Regions from separate parts of the Cellulomonas sp. S1-8 genome, predicted to be linked through region 1. Evidence: predicted binding sites of a transcription regulator. Region 1 holds the regulator's gene; the other holds the start of a gene.
What was found. The regulator HrcA, encoded in region 1, represses chaperone genes, less so after heat shock. The targets are predictions, from matches to a motif close to TTNGCACTCGNNNNNNNCGAGTGCNAA.
Positions count from the first base shown of each region.

Region 2: groES (co-chaperone GroES) is a predicted target of HrcA. The motif match lies at 1,717-1,743, and genes of this name have one in related genera.

Region 1 covers NZ_CP110806.1:2,642,059-2,652,212, reverse strand. The annotation lists gene lepA (translation elongation factor 4) at 1-1,507, shown strand, start outside; gene hemW (radical SAM family heme chaperone HemW) at 1,539-2,777, shown strand; gene OKX07_RS11915 (DUF4870 domain-containing protein) at 2,799-3,182, opposite strand; gene OKX07_RS11910 (DUF4870 domain-containing protein) at 3,179-3,556, opposite strand; gene OKX07_RS11905 (hypothetical protein) at 3,764-4,714, shown strand; gene OKX07_RS11900 (DUF3097 domain-containing protein) at 4,780-5,649, opposite strand; gene hrcA (heat-inducible transcriptional repressor HrcA) at 5,882-6,904, shown strand; gene dnaJ (molecular chaperone DnaJ) at 6,988-8,112, shown strand; gene OKX07_RS11885 (16S rRNA (uracil(1498)-N(3))-methyltransferase) at 8,109-8,867, shown strand; gene ppdK (pyruvate, phosphate dikinase) at 8,942-10,154, opposite strand, start outside.
Region 2 covers NZ_CP110806.1:3,131,697-3,141,850, forward strand. The annotation lists gene OKX07_RS13990 (MerR family transcriptional regulator) at 1-563, opposite strand, end outside; gene OKX07_RS13995 (WhiB family transcriptional regulator) at 823-1,119, shown strand; gene groES (co-chaperone GroES) at 1,285-1,578, opposite strand; gene OKX07_RS14005 (class I SAM-dependent methyltransferase) at 1,860-3,062, shown strand; gene OKX07_RS14010 (glutamate--cysteine ligase) at 3,062-4,210, shown strand; gene OKX07_RS14015 (hypothetical protein) at 4,214-5,416, opposite strand; gene OKX07_RS14020 (PadR family transcriptional regulator) at 5,512-5,907, shown strand; gene OKX07_RS14025 (hypothetical protein) at 5,904-6,452, shown strand; gene tsaD (tRNA (adenosine(37)-N6)-threonylcarbamoyltransferase complex transferase subunit TsaD) at 6,490-7,530, opposite strand; gene OKX07_RS14035 (malonic semialdehyde reductase) at 7,619-8,251, shown strand; gene OKX07_RS14040 (sulfurtransferase) at 8,309-9,166, opposite strand; gene rimI (ribosomal protein S18-alanine N-acetyltransferase) at 9,163-9,654, opposite strand; gene tsaB (tRNA (adenosine(37)-N6)-threonylcarbamoyltransferase complex dimerization subunit type 1 TsaB) at 9,651-10,154, opposite strand, start outside.

The DNA of each region.
Region 1 (10,154 bases):
CATCGAGGCGCAGACGCTGGCCAACCTGTACCTGGCGCTCGAGAACGACCTGGCGATCATCCCGGTGCTCAACAAGATCGACCTGCCCGCCGCGCAGCCCGAGAAGTACGCCGAGGAGCTGGCCAGGCTCATCGGATGCGAGCCGGAGGACTGCCTGCGGGTGTCCGGCAAGACCGGTGCGGGCGTCGTCGAGCTGCTCGACCGGATCGTCGAGCTGGTCCCGCCGCCCACGGGCGACGCGCACGCGCCCGCCCGCGCGATGATCTTCGACTCGGTCTACGACACCTACCGCGGCGTCGTCACCTACGTCCGTGTCGTCGACGGCAACCTGAACCCGCGCGAGAAGATCGTCATGATGTCGACGCGCGCGACCCACGAGCTGCTCGAGATCGGCGTCAGCTCCCCGGAGCCGGTGCCGACCAAGGGCCTCGGGGTCGGTGAGGTCGGGTACCTCATCACCGGCGTCAAGGACGTGCGCCAGTCGAAGGTCGGCGACACGGTCACCAACGCGAGCAAGCCGGCCGCCGCGGCGCTGGGCGGCTACTCCGACCCCAAGCCCATGGTGTTCTCGGGCCTGTACCCGATCGACGGCACCGACTACCCGGTCCTGCGCGACGCGCTGGACAAGCTGAAGCTCAACGACGCGGCGCTGAACTACGAGCCCGAGACGTCGGTCGCTCTCGGGTTCGGCTTCCGCGTCGGCTTCCTCGGCCTCCTGCACCTGGAGATCGTGCGCGAGCGGCTCGAGCGGGAGTTCGACCTCGACCTCATCTCGACGGCCCCGAACGTGGTCTACGAGGTGACGCTCGAGGACAAGAGCGTGGTCACGGTGACCAACCCGAGCGAGTTCCCCAGCGGCAAGATCGGCGACGTCCGCGAGCCGATGGTCAAGGCGACGATCCTGTCCCCGGCGGAGTTCATCGGCGCGATCATGGAGCTCTGCCAGGGCAAGCGCGGCGAGCTGCAGGGCATGGACTACCTCTCCGAGGAGCGCGTCGAGCTGCGGTACGTGCTGCCGATGGCGGAGATCGTCTTCGACTTCTTCGACCAGCTGAAGTCCCGGACGCGCGGGTACGCGAGCCTCGACTACGAGCGCATCGGGGACCAGGTGGCGGACCTCGTCAAGGTCGACATCCTGCTGCAGGGCGAGACCGTGGACGCCTTCAGCGCGATCGCCCACAAGGACAAGGCGTACGCGTACGGCGTGATGATGACCGCCAAGCTCAAGGAGCTCATCCCGCGCCAGCAGTTCGAGGTGCCGATCCAGGCCGCCATCGGCGCCCGGATCATCGCGCGCGAGACCATCCGCGCCATCCGCAAGGACGTGCTGGCCAAGTGCTACGGCGGTGACATCTCGCGCAAGCGCAAGCTGCTGGAGAAGCAGAAGGAGGGCAAGAAGCGCATGAAGACGATCGGCCGGGTCGACGTGCCGCAGGACGCCTTCATCGCCGCGCTGTCCAGCGAGCCCGCAGGGTCGGCCGGCGGCAAGGACGCGAAGAAGAAGTGAGCGGCACGGTCGCCGGCACCGGCGGCACCCCGTGAGCCCCGCACTGCCCGAGGGCGACCCCGCGCCGCCGGACGGTGCGCTCCCCGCCGCGGCGGCGGACGGCGCCGCGACGCGGGCGCTCGGTGTCTACCTGCACGTGCCGTTCTGCGCGGTGCGGTGCGGGTACTGCGACTTCAACACCTACACCGCCACCGAGCTCGGCGGCGGGGCGAGCCTCGCGGCCTACGCGGGGACCGCGCTGGGGGAGCTCGCGCTCGCGGACCGCGTGCTGCGGGCGGCGGGTCTGCCGTCGCGGCCCGTCGCGACGGTGTTCGTCGGCGGTGGCACCCCGACCCTGCTGCCCGTCGACGACCTCGCGCGGCTCCTCGACGGCGTGCGCACCACGTGGGGGCTGGCCCCGGACGCCGAGGTGACGACCGAGGCCAACCCGGACTCGGTGACCCCTGACGGGCTCGCGCGGCTCGCCGCGGCCGGTTTCACGCGCGTCTCGTTCGGCATGCAGTCGGCCGTGCCGCACGTCCTTCGCACGCTCGAGCGCACGCACGACCCGGCACGGGTCCCCGACGTCGTGCGCTGGGCGTGCGACGCGGGCCTGCGGGTCTCGCTCGACCTCATCTACGGCACGCCCGGGGAGTCGCTCGACGACTGGCGGCGGTCGCTGGACGTGGCGCTCGCGACGGGGGTGGACCACGTGAGCGCGTACGCGCTGGTCGTCGAGCCGGGCACGCGGATGGCCGTCCAGGTGCGCCGCGGTGAGCTGACCCTGCCCGACGAGGACGACCAGGCCACCAAGTACGAGCTGGCCGACGACCTGCTCACCGCCGCGGGCCTGCACTGGTACGAGGTCAGCAACTGGGCGCGGACGCCCGCCGACGCGTCCCGGCACAACCTGGGGTACTGGCGCGGCGACGACTGGTGGGGCATCGGACCCGGGGCGCACAGCCACGTCGGCGGCGTGCGGTGGTGGAACGTCAAGCACCCGCGCGCCTACGCGGACCGCCTCGCGCGCGGGCTGAGCCCGGCCGCGGGCCGTGAGGTCCTCGACGCCGGTACGGTCGCGCTCGAGCGCGTCATGCTGGGGGTGCGGATCGCGCAGGGCCTGCCGCTCGACGACCTGGCGGCGCCGGCGCGGACCGCCGTGGCGGGGCTCGTCGCCGACGGGCTGGTCGACCCGCGTGCCGCGCTCGGTGCCGACGGCCCCCGCCGCGTCGTCCTGACCCGCCGCGGCCGGCTGCTCGCCGACACCGTCGTGCGGGCGCTCACGGCCTGAGGGACGCGACCCTCGCGACCCTCAGGCCACCAGGCGCAGCGTCGCGGGGTAGCGGTACCACTCCCAGCGGCTCGCGGCGACGGCGGCCAGGATCGCCAGGACGACCCAGGCGACGCCCAGCGCGATCAGCACGGGCGACGCCAGGCCGAACGTCACGGCCGTGAGGACCGCGCCCGCGATGCCCGCGATCAGCAGCGTGATCTGGAAGTTCAGCGACTCCTTGGCGTGGTGCTCGAGGAACGGCCCACGGCCGCGGAAGACCAGCCAGACGACCAGCGGCGCGAGGAACCCGACGCCCAGCAGCGGCAGCAGGTGGCCGAGGATCGCCCACGTGCGCTCGTCCTCGGGCCGCAGCGGGGGCGGGGGCGGGGCCGCCCAGCCGGGAGGGGCAGGAGGCGTGCTCACCGCACGAGCTCCAGGCTGAACGGGTACCGGTAGGACCCGCCGCGGTACGCCGTCACGGCGGCGAGGATCGACAGCACGAGCGCGACGATGGCCACCGCGAGCTTGCCGACCCACCCGACGATCCCGATCACCGGGATCTGGTGGACGACGTGGAAGATGATCATCGCGATGAGCGCCGTCAGCTGGAAGTTGAGCGCCACGAGCGCCTCCCGCGCGGTCGCAGGGTCCTTGTCCCGCTGGACCAGCCACACCACGAGCGAGGCGATCCACCCCGCGAACATGTACGTGAGGATGCCGCCGAGGTGCGCCACCATCGCCAGCGTGCTGCCCTGCGACGACCGGGTGGACGGCGTGGGTCGGGGGTCGTAGGACACGTGCGGCTCCTGGGGCTCGTCATGGGCGGCGGCCTGCGTCCGTGCGGCGACGGGCGCAGGACGGACGTCTCGCGAGCGGCAGCGTACCGGTCGGACGGGTGGAAGTGCCCGGTGGTGCGGCGCGGGGCCTTGACACGTTCTGCGGCATTTCGCTTCGCTGACGACCGGGGCGTGCCAACGCCCCGCCACGCGCCCAGGAGGCATGCAATGAGTGAGATCCCCGGCGGCCCGCCGCCGCGCGACGACGACCCGAGCGTCCCGCCGCCCCCGCCCGTGTTCGGGCAGCCCGGGGGCACCGCGCCGCCCGCGCCGCAGCAGCCCGGCGCGCCCACCCCGCCCCCCGGTGGGGCGTACTCGCCGCCGCCCGCCTACGGGACGCCGGGCGGTGCCGCGCCCGGGGCCTACCCGCCCCCCGCGTCGCCGTACGGCCAGCCCGGCGCCCAGCCGCCGCCCGGCGCCTACGGCCCGCAGTCCGGCCCCGTCGACATCGGCGCAGGCTTCTCGTGGGCGTTCTCCAAGTTCGGGCAGCACTGGGTGGCGTTCGTGCTCGGCGGCCTCGCGTGGTTCGCCGTCATCGCCGTCGTCGCGATCGTCGGGATCGGCCTGGTCGGCGGTGTCGCCGCGCTCGGCGGCGGGTCGGACGGCGTGGCGGGTGCCGCGGCAGGCGTCGGCGCGTCGATCGGCATCGGCCTGTACATCGCGGTGATGCTGCTGCTGCTCGTGCTGTTCAGCGCCGCCTTCATCAAGGCCGCGCTGAAGGTCGCGGCCGGCCACCAGATCGGCGTCGGCGACCTGTTCGACACCTCGCACATGTCGCAGCTCGTCGTCCTCGGCCTGCTCTACGCCGTCGCCGGGTTCGTGCTCAACTTCATCCCGTTCCTCGGGCAGGTCGCGTTCGTCGCCGCGGGCTTCTTCGTGTTCTACGCGGTCGCCGCGATCGTCGACCGCAACGAGGGCGCCATCGAGGCGATCCGCACGTCCGTCGCGCTGCAGACGCGTGACCTGGGCACCGGCGTGCTGGTGTACCTGCTCGTCGCCGTGGTGAGCTGGATCGGCACCGCGGTGTGCGGCATCGGCGTGCTCGTGTCGCTGCCCGTCGGTGCGCTCCTCACGGTGTACGCGTACCGCCGCCTCACCGGGGGCCAGGTCGCGGCCTGACATCCCGCCCCGACGCAGCGGGGCCCGTCCGGCCGACGCCGGACGGGCCTCGCCGCGCCCGGGGCTCAGGCCGTGACGAAGTCGATGAGCTCCTCGACGCGGCCCAGCAGGCTCGGCTCCAGGTCGGCGTACGAGCGCACCGACCGCAGGATGCGCTGCCAGGCGCGGGCGACGTCGGCCTGGTCCTGCGCGGGCCAGCCGAGCTCGCGCAGGATGCCCCGCTTCCACTCCGTGCCCCGCTCGATCGTCGGCCACGCCGCCAGACCCACCCGCTCGGGCCGCACCGCCTGCCACACGTCGACGTACGGGTGACCCAGCACGACCACCGTCCCGGCGGGCACCGTGCGCAGGGCCTCGGCGGCCAGTCGGCTCTCCTTCGACCCGGGCACGAGGTGGTCGACGAGCACCCCGACGCGCCGGTCGGCCGTGGGGGAGAAGTCGCGCAGCGCGTCGGCCAGGTGGTCGACGCCGTCGAGCAGCTCGACGACGACACCCTCGACACGCAGGTCGTCGCCCCACACCTTCTCCACGAGCTCCGCGTCGTGCTTGCCCTCGACCCAGATGCGCGAGCCGCGCGCGACGCGGGCCGGTGCGTCGGGCACGGCCACCGAGCCGGACGCGGTGCGCGTCGGGCGGGTGGGCGCGCGGGTCGTCACGGGCGCGGTCAGGACGACGGGCTCGCCGTCGACCCAGAACCCCGGGCCGAGCCGGAACGTGCGCGTCCGACCACCGCGGTCCTCGAGCACGACCACGTGCTGGCCGCCGGACTTCTCGACCCGCACGACCGCGCCGACCCAGCCCGTCTCGACGTCCTCGACGACCAGGCCGCGCTCGGCGGGCTGGTCGCGCGACGTGCGCGCGGGGCGGTGGTGGGCGGGGCGGGGGGCGTCACGGCCGCCCGACAGCACGTCCGAGCCGTAGCGGTCGTCTCTCACGCAGGCACTCTAGGAGGTCGTCCCGGCGACGCGCCCGACGACGCGCGGCCCGGCCCCGCTCGCGGACGGCTCGCGCCCCGCTCGCGCCCCGGTCCCGGTGACGCCTGCCCTCTGCCGGTGCGACCGCGTAGAATTGGCACTCGGTCCGGGCGAGTGCTACGCCGGGACCGTGCCACAGGCACTGCACGGCCCGTGCGCGGGCAGACGAGCGACCGGGGACGGAGGGAGCGGCATGAGCGAGGACCGTCGGCTGGACGTGCTGCGCGCGATCGTCGAGGACTACGTCGCCACGCGTGAGCCCGTCGGCTCGCGCGCCCTCACCGAGCGTCACGCGCTCGGGGTGTCGCCCGCCACCATCCGCAACGACATGGCCGCCCTCGAGGAGGCCGGGCTCATCGTCCAGCCGCACACGTCGGCCGGCCGGGTGCCGACCGAGGCCGGCTACCGGGAGTTCGTCGACCGGCTCACCGGTGTCCGTCCGCTATCGGCCGCCGAGAAGCGCGCCATCGGCACGCTGCTCGAGGAGGCCGTCGACCTCGACGACGTCATCGACCGGGCCGTGCGGCTGCTCGCGCAGCTCACCCACCAGGTGGCCGTCGTGCAGTACCCGTCGCTGCGGCGCTCCGCGCTGCGGCACGTCGAGCTCGTGCCGGTCGGTGCGCGTCACCTGCTGGTCGTGATCATCACGACCACCGGACGCGTCGAGCAGCGCACGCTCGAGCTGACGGCGGACCTCGACGACCAGGTCGTCGCACGGCTACGCGTGCGGCTCAACGTCGCCGCGGCCGGCCTGCGGCTCGCCGAGCTGTCGGCGGTCCTCGACGCGCTCGCGGTCGAGTTCGCGCCCGGCGGCGAGGACCTCGCCCGGTCCGTCGTCGCGGTCGTCGCGGAGACGCTGGCGCAGGAGCGCGAGGAACGCGTCGTCATCGCCGGTGCGTCCCACCTGGCGCGCAGCGGCGGCGCGGACTTCCCGCACACCATCGGGCCGGTGCTCGAGGCGCTGGAGGAGCAGGTGGTCCTGCTGCGCCTCCTGTCGGAGATGGCCGAGGACTCGGCCGGCGTCGCGGTGCGCATCGGCCGCGAGCACCAGCACGAGGGCCTCGCCGAGACGAGCATCGTCACCAGCGGGTACGGCGGCGAGGGCTCCTCGGTCGCCGTGCTCGGGTCGGTCGGCCCGTTGCGCATGGACTACCCCCAGACCATGGCGGCGGTCCGCGCCGTCGCCCGTTACCTCACCCGGATCCTCGCGGGCTGAGCGGCCGCCCCCGCGCGCCGACCGGCGCGCCACGCGACGGCCCGACCACGCCCCGCACGAGCAGGAAGCGAGCAGCTCGCCACGTGACCGACTACTACGAGATCCTCGGCGTCCCGAGGGACGCGACCCCCGAGCAGATCAAGAAGGCCTACCGGCGGCTGGCCCGCGAGCTGCACCCGGACGTCGCGGGCACCGACCCCGGGACGGAGGACCGCTTCAAGGACGTCTCGCGCGCCTACGACGTCCTGGGCAACACCGAGAAGCGGCGCGCCTACGACATGGGTGCGGACCCCGCGTCGCCGGGTGGCGGCATGGGCGGCGGCTTCGGATTCCAGGACATCTTCGAGACGTTCTTCGGCGCCGCCGGGGGTGGTGCGCCGCGCGGCCCCGTGCCGCGTGCCCGACGCGGGCAGGACGCGCTCGTGCGGCTCGACCTCGACCTCGCGGAGGCGGCCTTCGGGGTGCACCGCGACGTGCAGGTCGACACGGCCGTGCTCTGCCCCACGTGCGGCGGCACCTGCTGCCGGCCCGGCACGTCGCCGCGCACCTGCGAGGTCTGCGGGGGCCGCGGGTCGGTGCAGCGGGTCGCGCGCTCGTTCCTCGGGCAGGTCATGACGACCCAGCCGTGCGCCGCCTGCCACGGCTTCGGCACCGTGATCCCCGAGCCGTGCACCGAGTGCGCGGGCGAGGGCCGCGTGCGGTCGCGTCGCACGCTGTCCGTCGACGTCCCCGCGGGTGTCGACACCGGGACGCGCATCAAGCTGACCGGCCAGGGCGAGGTCGGTCCGGCCGGCGGTCCGCCGGGCGACGTGTACCTGGAGGTGCGCGAGCGCAAGCACGAGATCTTCGTGCGTCGCGGTGACGACCTGCACGCGACGCTCCAGGTGCCGATGACCGCGGCCGCGCTGGGCACGGTCCTGGCGATGGAGACGCTCGACGGCCCGCAGGAGGTCGACCTGCGGCCCGGCACCCAGCCCGGGCAGGTCATCACGCTGCGGGGGCTCGGCATCGGCCACCTGCACGTCGGTGGCCGCGGTGACCTGCACGTCCACGTCGAGGTGCAGGTGCCGACGCCCGCCGACGAGGAGCAGGCCGAGCTGCTGCGCCGGCTCGCCGTGCTGCGCGGCGAGGAGCGTCCGGAGGCGCGGCTCGCGGCCGCCAACCCGGGCATGTTCGCGAAGCTGCGCGACAAGCTCTCCGGCCGGTGAGCGCACCCGTCTTCGTCGTCGAGCCCGGGCTGCTCGACGACGTCCGGGCGGGCGGGGAGTACCTGCTGGGCGGCCAGGAGGGCCGGCACGCGGGCGTCGTGCAGCGTCGTGGGCCGGGGGAGCGCGTCGACGTGGTCGACTGCGCCGGCGTCCGCGTCGTCGGCCGCGTGCGCGCCGCGGGGGCCGAGGGCGTGCACATCGACGTCGACGAGGTCGTCGTCGAGCCGGAGCCCGCCCCGCGCCTGGTGCTCGTGCAGGCGCTCGCCAAGGGCGACCGCGACGAGATGGCGATCGAGGCCGCGACGGAGGTCGGGGTCGACGTGGTCGTGCCCTGGCAGGCCGAGCGGTCCGTCGTCATCTGGCGCGGCGAGCGTGCGCAGAAGAGTCGCGCGCGGTGGATCGGCACCGTGCGGACGGCGACCAAGCAGTCGCGACGCGCGCGCATGCCGGCCGTCGACGAGCCGCTCGACGACCGGGGTCTGGTGGCGCGGGTCACCGCGGCCGTGGCGGCGGGCGGCGTCGCCGTCGTCCTGCACGAGTCGGCGACGACCCCGCTGCACGAGGTCGCGCTGCCGGCCGCCGGTGACGTGCTCGTCGTCGTCGGCCCCGAGGGCGGCATCAGCGACCGCGAGGTCGACGACCTCACCGGTGCCGGCGCGGTCGTCTGCCGCCTCGGCCCGCACGTGCTGCGCACCTCGACCGCCGGGCCGGTCGCGCTCGCGATGCTCGCGGACCGCCTCGGCCGCTGGGGCTGACGGCCCGGACCCGGACGCGGGGTCGGCGGCGCGTGACGGGGAGTGGTGCGCCGCCGGCCCCACGGGTCCGGGGGTCAGCGGGAGTCGCTGCCCACGTGCTCGACGGCCGCACGTCCCGCCTCGAGCCGGGCGATCGGGACGCGGAACGGGGAGCAGGACACGTAGTCCAGCCCGACGGCGTCGAAGAACCGGATGGACTCCGGGTCGCCGCCGTGCTCGCCGCACACGCCGAGCGTGAGGTCGGGGCGGGTCGTGCGACCCAGCTCGACGGCGGTCCGCACGAGCGACCCGACGCCCGTGACGTCGATCGTCTCGAACGGTGACACCGAGAGCACCCCGTTGGCGGCGTACTGCGAGAAGAACGCGCCCTCGACGTCGTCGCGGCTGAAGCCCCACGTCGTCTGCGTGAGGTCGTTGGTGCCGAAGGAGAAGAACTGCGCCTGCGTGGCGAGCCGGTCCGCCGTGAGCGCCGCGCGCGGCAGCTCGATCATGCAGCCGACCGGCAGGTCCACCGTCACGCCCTGCTCGGTGCTCACCTCGGCCATGATCGTCGTCGCGCGGTCGCGGACCAGGCGCAGCTCCTGCACCGAGGCCACCAGCGGGACCATGATCTCCGCGTGCGGGTGGCCGCCGTCGGCCAGCCGGGCCGCGACCGCCTCGGCGACCGCGCGGATCTGCAGGTCGAACAGGCCGGGCACGACGAGCCCCAGGCGCACCCCACGCAGGCCCAGCATCGGGTTGGCCTCGTGCATGCGGCGCACCGCGGTGAGCAGCGTGACCTCACGCTCGTCGACGCGGCCCCGCTCGGCGGCCAGCGCGACCTTCACGGACAGCTCCGTGAGGTCGGGCAGGAACTCGTGCAGCGGCGGGTCGATGAGCCGGATGGTCGTCGGCAGCCCGTCCATCGCCTCGAGCAGGTCCGTGAAGTCCTGCCGCTGCAGCGGCAGCAGCGCGTCCAGCGCCTCCTGCCGCTCGTCGTCGTCCGTCGCGAGCACCACACGCTCGACGAGCACGCGCCGCTCGCCGAGGAACATGTGCTCCGTGCGGCACAGGCCGATGCCCTCCGCGCCCAGGCTGCGGGCGCGGGTGGCGTCCTCGGCCGTGTCGGCGTTGGCGTGCACGCGCAGCCGGCGGGTCGCGTCGGCGTGCTCCAGGATCCGGTCGACCGCCCGCACCAGGTCGCGCGTCTCCTCGTCCGGGGCCTCGTCGAGCGCGACGTCCAGACCGTCCTCGAGGTACCGCTGCACGGGGGAGGGGACGACGGGCACGTCGCCGAGGAAGACCTCG
Region 2 (10,154 bases), 490 kb from region 1:
GTGTCGAGCAGGGAGACGCACCGGTCGGCGCGTCCCGTCAGGGCGCCGTCGACGAGCGCGGCGACGGCGCTCGCGGCCCCGGCCGCGCGGCCGGAGGTCGCGGCGTCGGCGCGCGCCCGGCCCTCCGGCGCCCCGTCCCCGCCCGACGCGGGCAGCCGCCGGGTCAGGTCGTCGCTGCCCGGCGCGGGTGCGGGTGCGACCGCGTCGTGCGCGTCGGAGGCGAGCGCGAGCCGCGCCGCCTCGACCGGGGCGACGCCGTCGATGGTCAGGCGACGCATCACGAGGAGGCGGTCGAGGTCGTGCGTCGTGTAGCGGCGGTGGGCGCCCGCCGAGTGCTCGGACGGCCCCAGGCCGTAGCGCCGGTCCCAGGTGCGCAGCGTGGCGGGTGCGACGCCGAGGCGACGGGCCACGGCGGCCACCGTCAGGGCGGGCCCGAGCAGGGCGGCGACGCCGTCGGCGGGTGTCAGCCCGGCATCGACGGGCGTGGGCGCAGCGTTCGCGGGCGCGGGTGCGCGCTCCGCGTCGGCCGGGCCGGCCGAGGTCTCGTCTGCTGCGGGGACCATGACGCGATTGTGCCAGCCGGTGGCGCGGTCCCGGGGACCCCGTGGGTCCTGGGGCCGGTGTGGCGGACGGCCGTCCTGCACCGACGTCCAGAACGCGCCAGATAACCGCTTCACACGACCGCTTCAGAAAGAGGGTCTTGAACAACTTCTGGCGCGGTTGTAGGTTGGCACCAGGTCGACACGGGAAACCGGCGACGACCACCCACTTCTTCGTCTCGGCCAGCGCCGTAGGACGACCACGTACTCAAGGAGGCACACCATGGCCGAGATCTCGCGTCTGCCCGGACCGGTGATGGACCTGTGGGAGTGGCAGTTCGACGGCGCGTGCCGCGACGCCGACCAGGACCTGTTCTTCCACCCCGAGGGCGAGCGCGGCTCGGCCCGCCGCCGCCGCGCCGAGGCCGCCAAGGCCATCTGCGCGACCTGCCCCGTGCTCAAGGAGTGCCGCGAGCAGTCGCTCGCGGTGCGCGAGCCCTACGGCGTGTGGGGCGGGCTCTCGGAGGAGGAGCGCACCGCGGTCCTCGCCGAGCGCGCCGGCCGCCGCGTCACCGCCTGACCGCTCGACCCCCGCGTACAACGGGGTACGTGATGAAGGCCCCCTTCCGCAGGGAGGGGGCCTTTGTCGTCCCCGGGGACGAGGGTCCGCGAACGACGAAGGCCCCCTCCGAGGGAGGGGGCCTTCGTCGTTCGCGGGGACGGGTCCCCGACGGGTCGAGCGTCGTCAGCCGACGATCGCGAGGATGTCGCGCGCCGAGAGGATCAGGTAGTCCTCGCCGCCGTACTTGACCTCGGTGCCGCCGTACTTGGAGTAGATGACCTTGTCGCCGACCGCCACGTCGAGCGGCACGCGGTTGCCCTTGTCGTCGATCCGACCCGGGCCCACCGCCAGGACCTCGCCCTCCTGGGGCTTCTCCTTGGCGCTGTCAGGGATGACGAGTCCCGAAGCGGTCGTCGTCTCGGCCTCAAGGGTCTTGACGACGATCCGGTCCTCGAGGGGCTTGATGGAGACCGACACAGCGGACCTCCCCTTCGCATGTGAGTAGTTCAGCGATGTCTGCGTCGCACCGTTGCCACCGTCGTCGCGGGAGCCGGGGCCACAGGTGCGATCGGCATCCCCAGGAGGGGGTACCGACCTCCTCACTCTAGGAACGCGTTAGCACTCGGTCAACCCGAGTGCCAGCCCTCGGCCCTCCGGGTCCGCGCCCCGGGCGCGCCGGGGGCCCCAGGTCGCCCGTCCGGCGCACCCGTCCCGCCGCCGGGTGCCGCGGGCGGCGTCCGACGTGGGAGGGTGATCCGGTGGACGACGCCGGGCTGGTCAAGCTGCTCAGCCCCGACGGGTGGGCGCTGCTGCAGGCACTGCCGCCGTACGACGAGCGGCTCGTGCTGCCGATCACCGAGCGGCTGCAGAAGGAGGGCTTCGAGCCCGGGCTGGTCGCCGCCGCGCTCACGCAGTCCCGGCTGCGCGCCAAGGCGCGCGGCAAGCTCGGCGACTTCGCCGAGGGCATGCTCTTCACGGTCGCCGGGCTCGAGCAGGCGACGCGCCTCGAGGTCGCCGCGCACCACGCGCGCCGCTACCGGGACGCCGGGTGCACCTACGTCGCCGACCTGACCTGCGGCCTGGGCGCCGACGCCCTCGCGATGGCCGGCGTGGGGCTGCGGGTGCTCGCCACGGACGTCGACGAGACCACGGCCGCGCTCGCGACGGTCAACCTGCGCGCGTTCCCGGAGGTCGAGGTCCGCATGGGGGACGGCCTCGCGCTCGACCTGGCGGCCGAGGGCGTCGACGGCGTGTACGCCGACCCGGCGCGCCGCACCGGGACCGGCCGGCGCGTGTTCGACCCGCGCGCCTACTCCCCGCCGCTCGACGCGGTGCTCGCCGCCCGCGAGACCGTCCCCGCGCTCGGCCTCAAGCTCGGCCCCGGCATCGCCCACCGCGACCTGCCGCACGACGCCGAGGCGCAGTGGGTGTCGTCCGACGGCGAGGTCGTCGAGCTCGGCCTGTGGTTCGGCCCGCTCGCGCCCGACGGGCCCGGGCGCTCGGCCCTCGTCCTGCGCGACGGTTCCGCGCACGCGCTGCGCGCGGACCCCGACGGCGACGACGACGCCCCGCCCGTCGGCCCGGTCGGCGGGTACCTCTACGAGCCGGACGGCGCCGTCATCCGCGCCGGGCTCGTCGGGACGATCGCGCACCGCGTGCGCGGACGGCTCGTGGACCCGACGATCGCCTACGTGACCTCCGACGCCCTCGCCGACCGCGCCGCCTGGCAGCCGCTGGCCACGGCCTACCGCGTCCTCGACGAGCTGCCGTTCGGCCTCAAGCGCCTGCGCACCTACCTGCGCGAGCGTGACGTGGGTCGCCTCACCGTGAAGAAGCGCGGCACGGCCGTCGTCCCCGAGACCCTGCGCCGCCAGCTCGACCTGCGGGGCGGCACGGAGGCCACGATCGTGCTGACGCGCGTCGCCGGGCAGCAGCGCGTGCTCGTCGTGGAGCCGGTCTGATGGCCGCGCCCGTCACGCTGCCGTTCGCGCAGTCAGAGCGGTCGAGCGTCGGCATCGAGTGGGAGGTCGCGCTCGTCGACACCGACTCCGGGGACCTGCGTCAGGCGGCGCAGGCGATCTTCGAGGCCGTCCGGCCGGCCGACGGCACGGACCACCCGCACATCACGTCCGAGCTGCTCCTCAACACGGTCGAGGTGTCGTCCGGCAAGTGCCGCACGGTGGGCGAGGCGGGGGCGGACCTGCAGCGCGCGCTCGACGTGGTCGCGGCGGCCGCGCGGCCGTTGCGCATCGAGCTCATGGGGGCGGGCACGCACCCGTTCGCGAGCTGGGCGACGCAGCGCGTCACCGACAAGCAGCGCTACGCGACCCTCATCGACCGGACGCAGTGGTGGGGCCGGCAGATGCTCATCTACGGCGTCCACGTCCACGTCGGCATCGAGGACCGCGCCAAGGTGCTGCCGCTGAGCCGCGCGATGCTCACGGTGTTCCCGCACCTCCAGTCGCTGTCGGCGTCGTCGCCGTTCTGGGGCGGCAAGGACACCGGGTACGCGTCGAACCGCGCGCTGCTGTTCCAGCAGCTGCCGACCGCCGGGCTGCCGCCGCAGCTCGAGCACTGGGAGCAGCTCGAGCAGTACGTCGGCGACATGCGGCACACCGGCGTCATCGACCAGATGAACGAGGTCCGCTGGGACATCCGCCCGGCGCCGCACTTCGGCACCCTGGAGATGCGCATCGCCGACGGCGCCGCGAACCTGCTCGAGGTGACCGCGATCAGCGCGTTCACGCACTGCCTCGTGGAGCACTTCTCGTCGATGATCGACGCGGGCGAGCCCCTGCCGACGCTGCCCCTGTGGTTCGTGCAGGAGAACAAGTGGCGCTCGGCCCGCTACGGCATGGACGCGATCGTCATCACGAACGCGGCGGGCGACGAGGAGCTGGTGACGGACTCGGTGGGCCGGTGGCTGGTCGAGCTGGCGCCCGTCGCGGCGCGGCTCGGCTGCTCGGCGGAGCTCGAGCAGGTCCGGGTCATCCTGCGGCGCGGCGCGTCGTACCAGCGACAGCGCGCGGTCGCGCGACGGCACGCGGGCGAGCTCGAGCCGGTGGTGCGCTCGCTGCTCGCGGAGATGGTGGCCGGCCGGCCGCTCTGAGCGTCAGGCCCACCGCCACGACGCGAGCAACCCGTCGATGGCACGCGCCGGGCCCGGGTCGTGCGTCCTGCGCGTCAGGGTCCACGCCCACGTCCGTCCGTCGCGGTCGAGCCGAGCCTCCGTGCGCAGCACGTGGTCACCGACCGCGAAGGTGCGCACGAGCACCTCGCCCGCGGGTGTCGCCCGCACCGTGACGGGTCCCGCCGGCCGCACCGGCGGTCCGTAGGCGTGCACGTGCGGCGACTCGAGCGCGGTGCGCGCATCACGTCCGTCAGCCGTCGCAGCCGACGTGACGACGAGCGCCGCCGCCGGGGCGATCCGGACGTACAGGTGCGTCCACGTGCCGTCGGCCGCCGGGACGTCGACGGCGGTGGGCGGCGCGGGCAGGAGGCACGCGGCGACGTGGGTGCCCTGGGGTCCGCGGACGGTCGTCGGCACGGTCGCGAGGCAGGGGTCGGACGGCAGCGCCGGCGACGTCGGGTGCGGCCCCGCGGCGGGGTCGTCCGGCAGCCACTGCCAGGTCGTCAGGACGGCGTCGGCGAGCCCGTCGACGTCGTCGTCCCCGTCGCCGCGCATCACGCCGACGACGAAGGCCCAGCCGTCGTGGTCGACGTGCGTGTCCGTGACGCGCCTGCTGCCCACGACGAACGTGCTGCGCCACGCCGGCCCGGCCGCGGTCTCGGCGTGCTCGACGTCGCCGACGTGCAGGCTCCGGTCGCCCCCGAGGGCACGGGAGAGCCGTGGCCGGTCGGGTGCCGCCACCACGAGCTCGCCGCGGTGGACCGCCCCGACACGGCCGAGGCAGACGACGAGCAGCGCACGACCGCTCCCCAGCCCCACCACGACGTCCGTCCGGCCGCCGTCCTCACCGGGCACACCCGATCGGGGGTCGTTCGGTCCCGGCGCGAGGAAGGCCTCGCCGGGACGCCCGTCGCCGAGCGGCGCCACCCGGACCGGCACGGTGGGCACGGCGGGGTCGGCTCCGCGCGGGAGGGACGCGAGCCCGAGCGGCGCCCGCGCGACGGGGATCTGCTCCCGCAGGCGCCGCAGTGCCACGGCGCGGTCCTGCGGCGAGAGCGCCGGGTCGAGCATCCGGGCCATCCGACGCCGCAGGCGCCACCGCGCGACCGGCCCGACGTCGCGCACGACGACCCACAGGAGGGCGAGGCCCGCCACGACCAGGACGACGGCGGACGGATCGGTCACCCTGACGGTGTCGGCAGCAGTCCCGCCGGACTTGACCTGCCGAGCCTCGGGGCCACTATTTGGCATTGCCAGGTACCTGGCGCTACGGTAGTCCGGTGCCCGAGACCCGCGACCCCCAGCTCCTCAAGGGTGTCCTGCCGATGCTCGCCCTCGCGGCGCTCACCCGCGCCGAGACCTACGGGTACGAGCTCGTCACGGTCCTGCGGGACGCCGGGCTGACGGAACTGTCCACCGGGACGCTCTACCCGGTCCTGACCCGGCTCGAGCGCGACGGCCTGCTGACCTCGCGGCTCGTCGCCTCCTCGTCCGGGCCCGCCCGCAAGTACTACCGCCCCAGCGACGTCGGGCTGCGCGCGCTCGCCGACCAACGCACCGCCTGGGCGGCTCTCGTCGCCGTCGCCGGCCGCGTGCTCGCCGACGCCGGGCCCACCACCCACGCGCAGCCGGCCGTCCTGGCTGCCGCACCGACCACCCCCGGGGAGCGCTCATGAGCACCACGTCGACCACCACGGCCCGCCACCCCCTCGCGTTCCGCGACCGCGCACGCCTGCGGCGGTGGCTGTGGCGGTTCACGCTCGCCATGCAGGACCACCCCGCGCGCGAGGGTCGTCGCATCCGCCGGGACCTGCGGGCGGCGCTGCTCGACGACGCCGAGCGGATCGGCGTCGACGCGGCGCTGCGGGAGATCGGCAGCCCGTTGCGCGTCGCCGCCGACCACCTCGAGGCGCTGGGCAGCGCGGGCCCGCGCTGGAACGACGGGGCGGTCCTGGCCGCGCTCCTCGGGTTCGCCCTCCCGCTCTACATGTGGGCCGCCTGGGCGATGGGCGCGATCGACGCCGTGGGGGCGATGGGCGGCGGGCGCGTCGAGCTCACCTGGCTGGGGGTCCCGATGACGGCCGAGAGCTCGGACGAGATGTTCGGGCTGGAGTTCACGCTCGGGTGGCAGCCGTTCGCGGTCTCGCTCGTGCTCGGTGCGCTGGGCTTCGCCCTCGGCGCCCGCATCTGGCGCCGGTGGGCGCGGACGCCGATCAGCTGACGACTCGCGCGTCGGGGCGACGCGGCTCGCCGACCGCTCAGACGAGGACCTGCGTGAGCGGCATGCTCGAGTCCACCGGCAGGTCCAGCGGGGACGGCGTCATCCCCCGCCGGACGACCGCCGACCCGAGCGCCGCGATCATCGCGCCGTTGTCGGTGCAGTAGCGGATCGGCGGGATGCGCAGCTCGATGCCCGCCTCGGCGCAGCGCGCCGCGGCCATGTCCCGCAGCTGGGAGTTGGCGGAGAACCCGCCGCCGACCACGAGCGTCGCGACGCCCTCACGTCGGCACGCGGCGATCGTCTTGGCCGTCAGCACGTCGGCGACCGCCGCCGCGAACGACGCGGCGACGTCCTCGAGCGGGACGGGCTCGCCGGCGTCCTGCCGGGCCTCGACCCACCGGGCCACGGCCGTCTTGAGCCCCGAGAACGAGAAGTCCGTGGCATGCCTCGCCTGGTCCTTGGGTGCGGTGAGCCCGCGCGGGAACCGGATCGCCGTGGGGTCGCCGTCGCGCGCGAGCCGGTCGATGTGCGGCCCGCCGGGGTACGGCAGCCCGAGCAGGCGTCCGACCTTGTCGAACGCCTCCCCCGCCGCGTCGTCGAGCGTCGAGCCGAGCTCGGTGACGTTCACGGTGTCGTCGATCAGCAGCAGCGAGGAGTGCCCGCCGGACACGACGAGCGCCATGACGCGCTCGGGGAACGGCCCGTCGACGAGCTCGTCGACGACCGCGTGCCCGATCACGTGGTTGACGCCGTACAGCGGCTTGCCGAGCCCCACGGCGAGCGCCTTGGCGGCGGCGGCCCCGATCGTCAGGGGTCCGACGAGCCCGGGCCCGGCCGTCACGGCGACGGCGTCGACCTCGGCCAACGTGACCTGCGCGGTCGCGAGCGCCCGCTCGATCGTGGGGACCATCGCCTCGAGATGGGCACGCGCGGCGATCTCGGGGATGATCCCGCCGTAGCGCGCGTGCTCGTCGACCGAGCTGGCGACGGCGTCGACGAGCAGGTCGTACCCGCGCACGAGGCCGACGCCGGTCTCGTCGCAGGAGGTCTCGATCCCGAGGACGAGGGGTGCGCTCACGCCGCTCAGGATAGGCGGCGGCACCGACGTGACGCGTGTCACGGTTGCCTCGGGGTATCGATGTGTTCGCAACGACGTTGCTCCGGACATGACCACGAGCGACCTGATCGACCCCACCGCGTCGCTGCTGCCCGGCGCCGACACCGCCCTCGCGGACCTCGTGTTCCACGGCGCCCGCACCGTGGGCCGGTTCGTCGACGACACCGTGCCCGACGACCTCCTGCAGGCCGTCCACGACACCGTGCGCTGGGGCCCCACGGCGAACAACTCCGGACCGATGCGCGTCCTCGTCGTCCGCAGCCCCGAGGCCCGGACGCGCCTCGCGGCCCACATGGCCGAGTTCAACCGCGACCGCGTGCTGGCCGCACCGGTGACCCTGGTCGTCGCCGCGGACACCGACTTCCACCTGCACCTGCCCGTGCTCGCACCCCACACGCCGACCGCGGGCGACAGCCTCGCGGGCGTCCCCGACGTGCGCGAGCGCATGGCCCGGGAGAACGCGTGGCTCCAGACCGGTTACCTCGTCGTCGGGCTGCGCGCGGCCGGCCTGGGCGTCGGACCGATGACGGGCATGGACGCCGCCGGCGTCGACGCCGAGTTCTTCGCCGGCACCGGCTGGCGGGCGCTGTCCGTGCTCAACGTCGGCTGGCCCGACGGTGAGGGCACGGACCGTCCCCGCGCCCCGCGGCTCACGTGGGAGCAGGTCTCCCGCGAGGCCTGATCCCCCGCGAGGGCCCGATCCCCGCGAAAGTCTGGTCCCCGCAAGGCCTGATGGCCCTCAGGCGGTCGCGACGGGCCTCTCCGGGTCGTTCGACCACTGCGACCAGGACCCCGGGAACAGCGCCGCGTCCACGCCGAGCGAGGCGAGGGCCGCGATCTCGTGCGCGGCGGTGACGCCCGACCCGCAGTAGACCCCGACGCGGTCGCCACGGTCGCCCAGCGGCACGCCGAGCGCGGCGAAGCGCGCCGTGAGCGCCGCGGCGTCCAGGAACCGGCCGTCCGGCCCCAGGTTCTCGGCTGTCGGCGCGCTGACCGCGCCGGGCACGTGCCCTGCCCGCGGGTCGACCGGTTCGACGCGCCCCGCGTACCGCTCGGCGGCGCGCGCGTCGAGCAGCACGCCGTCCTGGGGCAGTGCCGCTGCGTCGTCCGCGTCGAGCGTCCGCAGCGCACCCGGCACGAGGACGACGTCGCCCGGCTCGGGCGTGACCTCACCCGGCTCGCCGGGGTACCCGGCGGCCGTCCAGGCGGGCAGCCCGCCGTCGAGGATCCGCACGTCGCGCACCCCCGCCCACCGCAGCAGCCACCACGCGCGCGCGGCCGACGTGCCGCCGGCGTCGTCGTACACGACGACCGCACCGCCCTCGCGGACCCCCCAGCGCCGCGCCGCGCGCTCGAGGTCGGCCACGTCGGGCAACGGGTGCCGTCCGGCGGCCGGGGACGCCGGTGCCGCGAGCTCGGTGTCGAGGTCGACGTACACCGCACCGGGCAGGTGCGCCTCGAGGTAGCGCTCGTGGCCGTCGGAGCGCCCGAGCGCCCACCGCACGTCGAGCAGCACCGGCGGCTCGTCGTCGAGCAGCCGCGCCAGCTCGTCGGCGTCGACGAGGACCCGTCGACGCGTCGCGTCCTGCGCGCTCACCGCTCCCCCTCCGCGCCGGCGGGCCGCGGCAGCAGCAGCTGCATGGTCCACGCGTCGACGTTCTCGGGCTGGTAGTAGCCGCGGCGACGCCCCAGCTGCGTGAAACCCAGGCTCTCGTACAGGTGGATCGCCGAGGCGTTGTCGACCCGCACCTCCAGCAGCACGGACTCCGCACGCAGCGTGCGCGCACGCTCGAGGAGCGTGACGAGCATCCGGCGCGCGATGCCGCGCCCCTGGTAGCCGGGGTCCGTGGCCACGGTCATGACCTGCGCGTCCCGACCGTCGAACCACAGCCCGGCGTACCCGACGAGCGACCCGCCCGGCAGCTCGGCCCCCACGTACGTGCGGCCCGGCCCGACGAGCTCGTCGGCGAGCATCTGCCGCGACCACGCGCTGATGCCGAAGAGCGTGCGCTCCATGCGGTCGAGCGCCGACAGGTCGCCGGCGACCAGCGGACGCACGGCGACGTCGACGGCCGGCGCGCTCATGCGAGCACCCGCTTGGCGCCCGCGGACGGCACGGCGTCGGGGCGGCGCAGGTACAGCGGGTCGGTGGGCTGCGGCGCACCGGCCGCGGCACGCCTCAGCGCGAGCCGCACGAGCCACGTCGGGTCCGGGTGCCGCAGCAGGGCCTCGTGCTCCGTGAGCCGACCGTCGAGCAGCCCGAAGGCGTCCGGGAACAGGTCCCGCCCCGCGCCGAGCACCACGTCGGCCGTCGTGCGCGGCACGTCCGCGGGCGCGGCGACGCCGGGGGCCGCGGTCGGGACTGCGACACCGCCCCGCGTCTCGTACCGCGCCCAGTACACCTCGCGGCGGCGCGCGTCGGTGACGACGAGCAGCGGCGTGCCGTCGGGCAGCACGGGCGACCCGGACGCCGCGTGCCCGAGCCCCGCGGCGGCCGCCGCGAGCGCGTCGAGGCTGGGCACCCCCCACACGGGTACCCCGAGCGCCAGGCCCAGCACCCGCGCGGTCACCAGACCCGCGCGCAG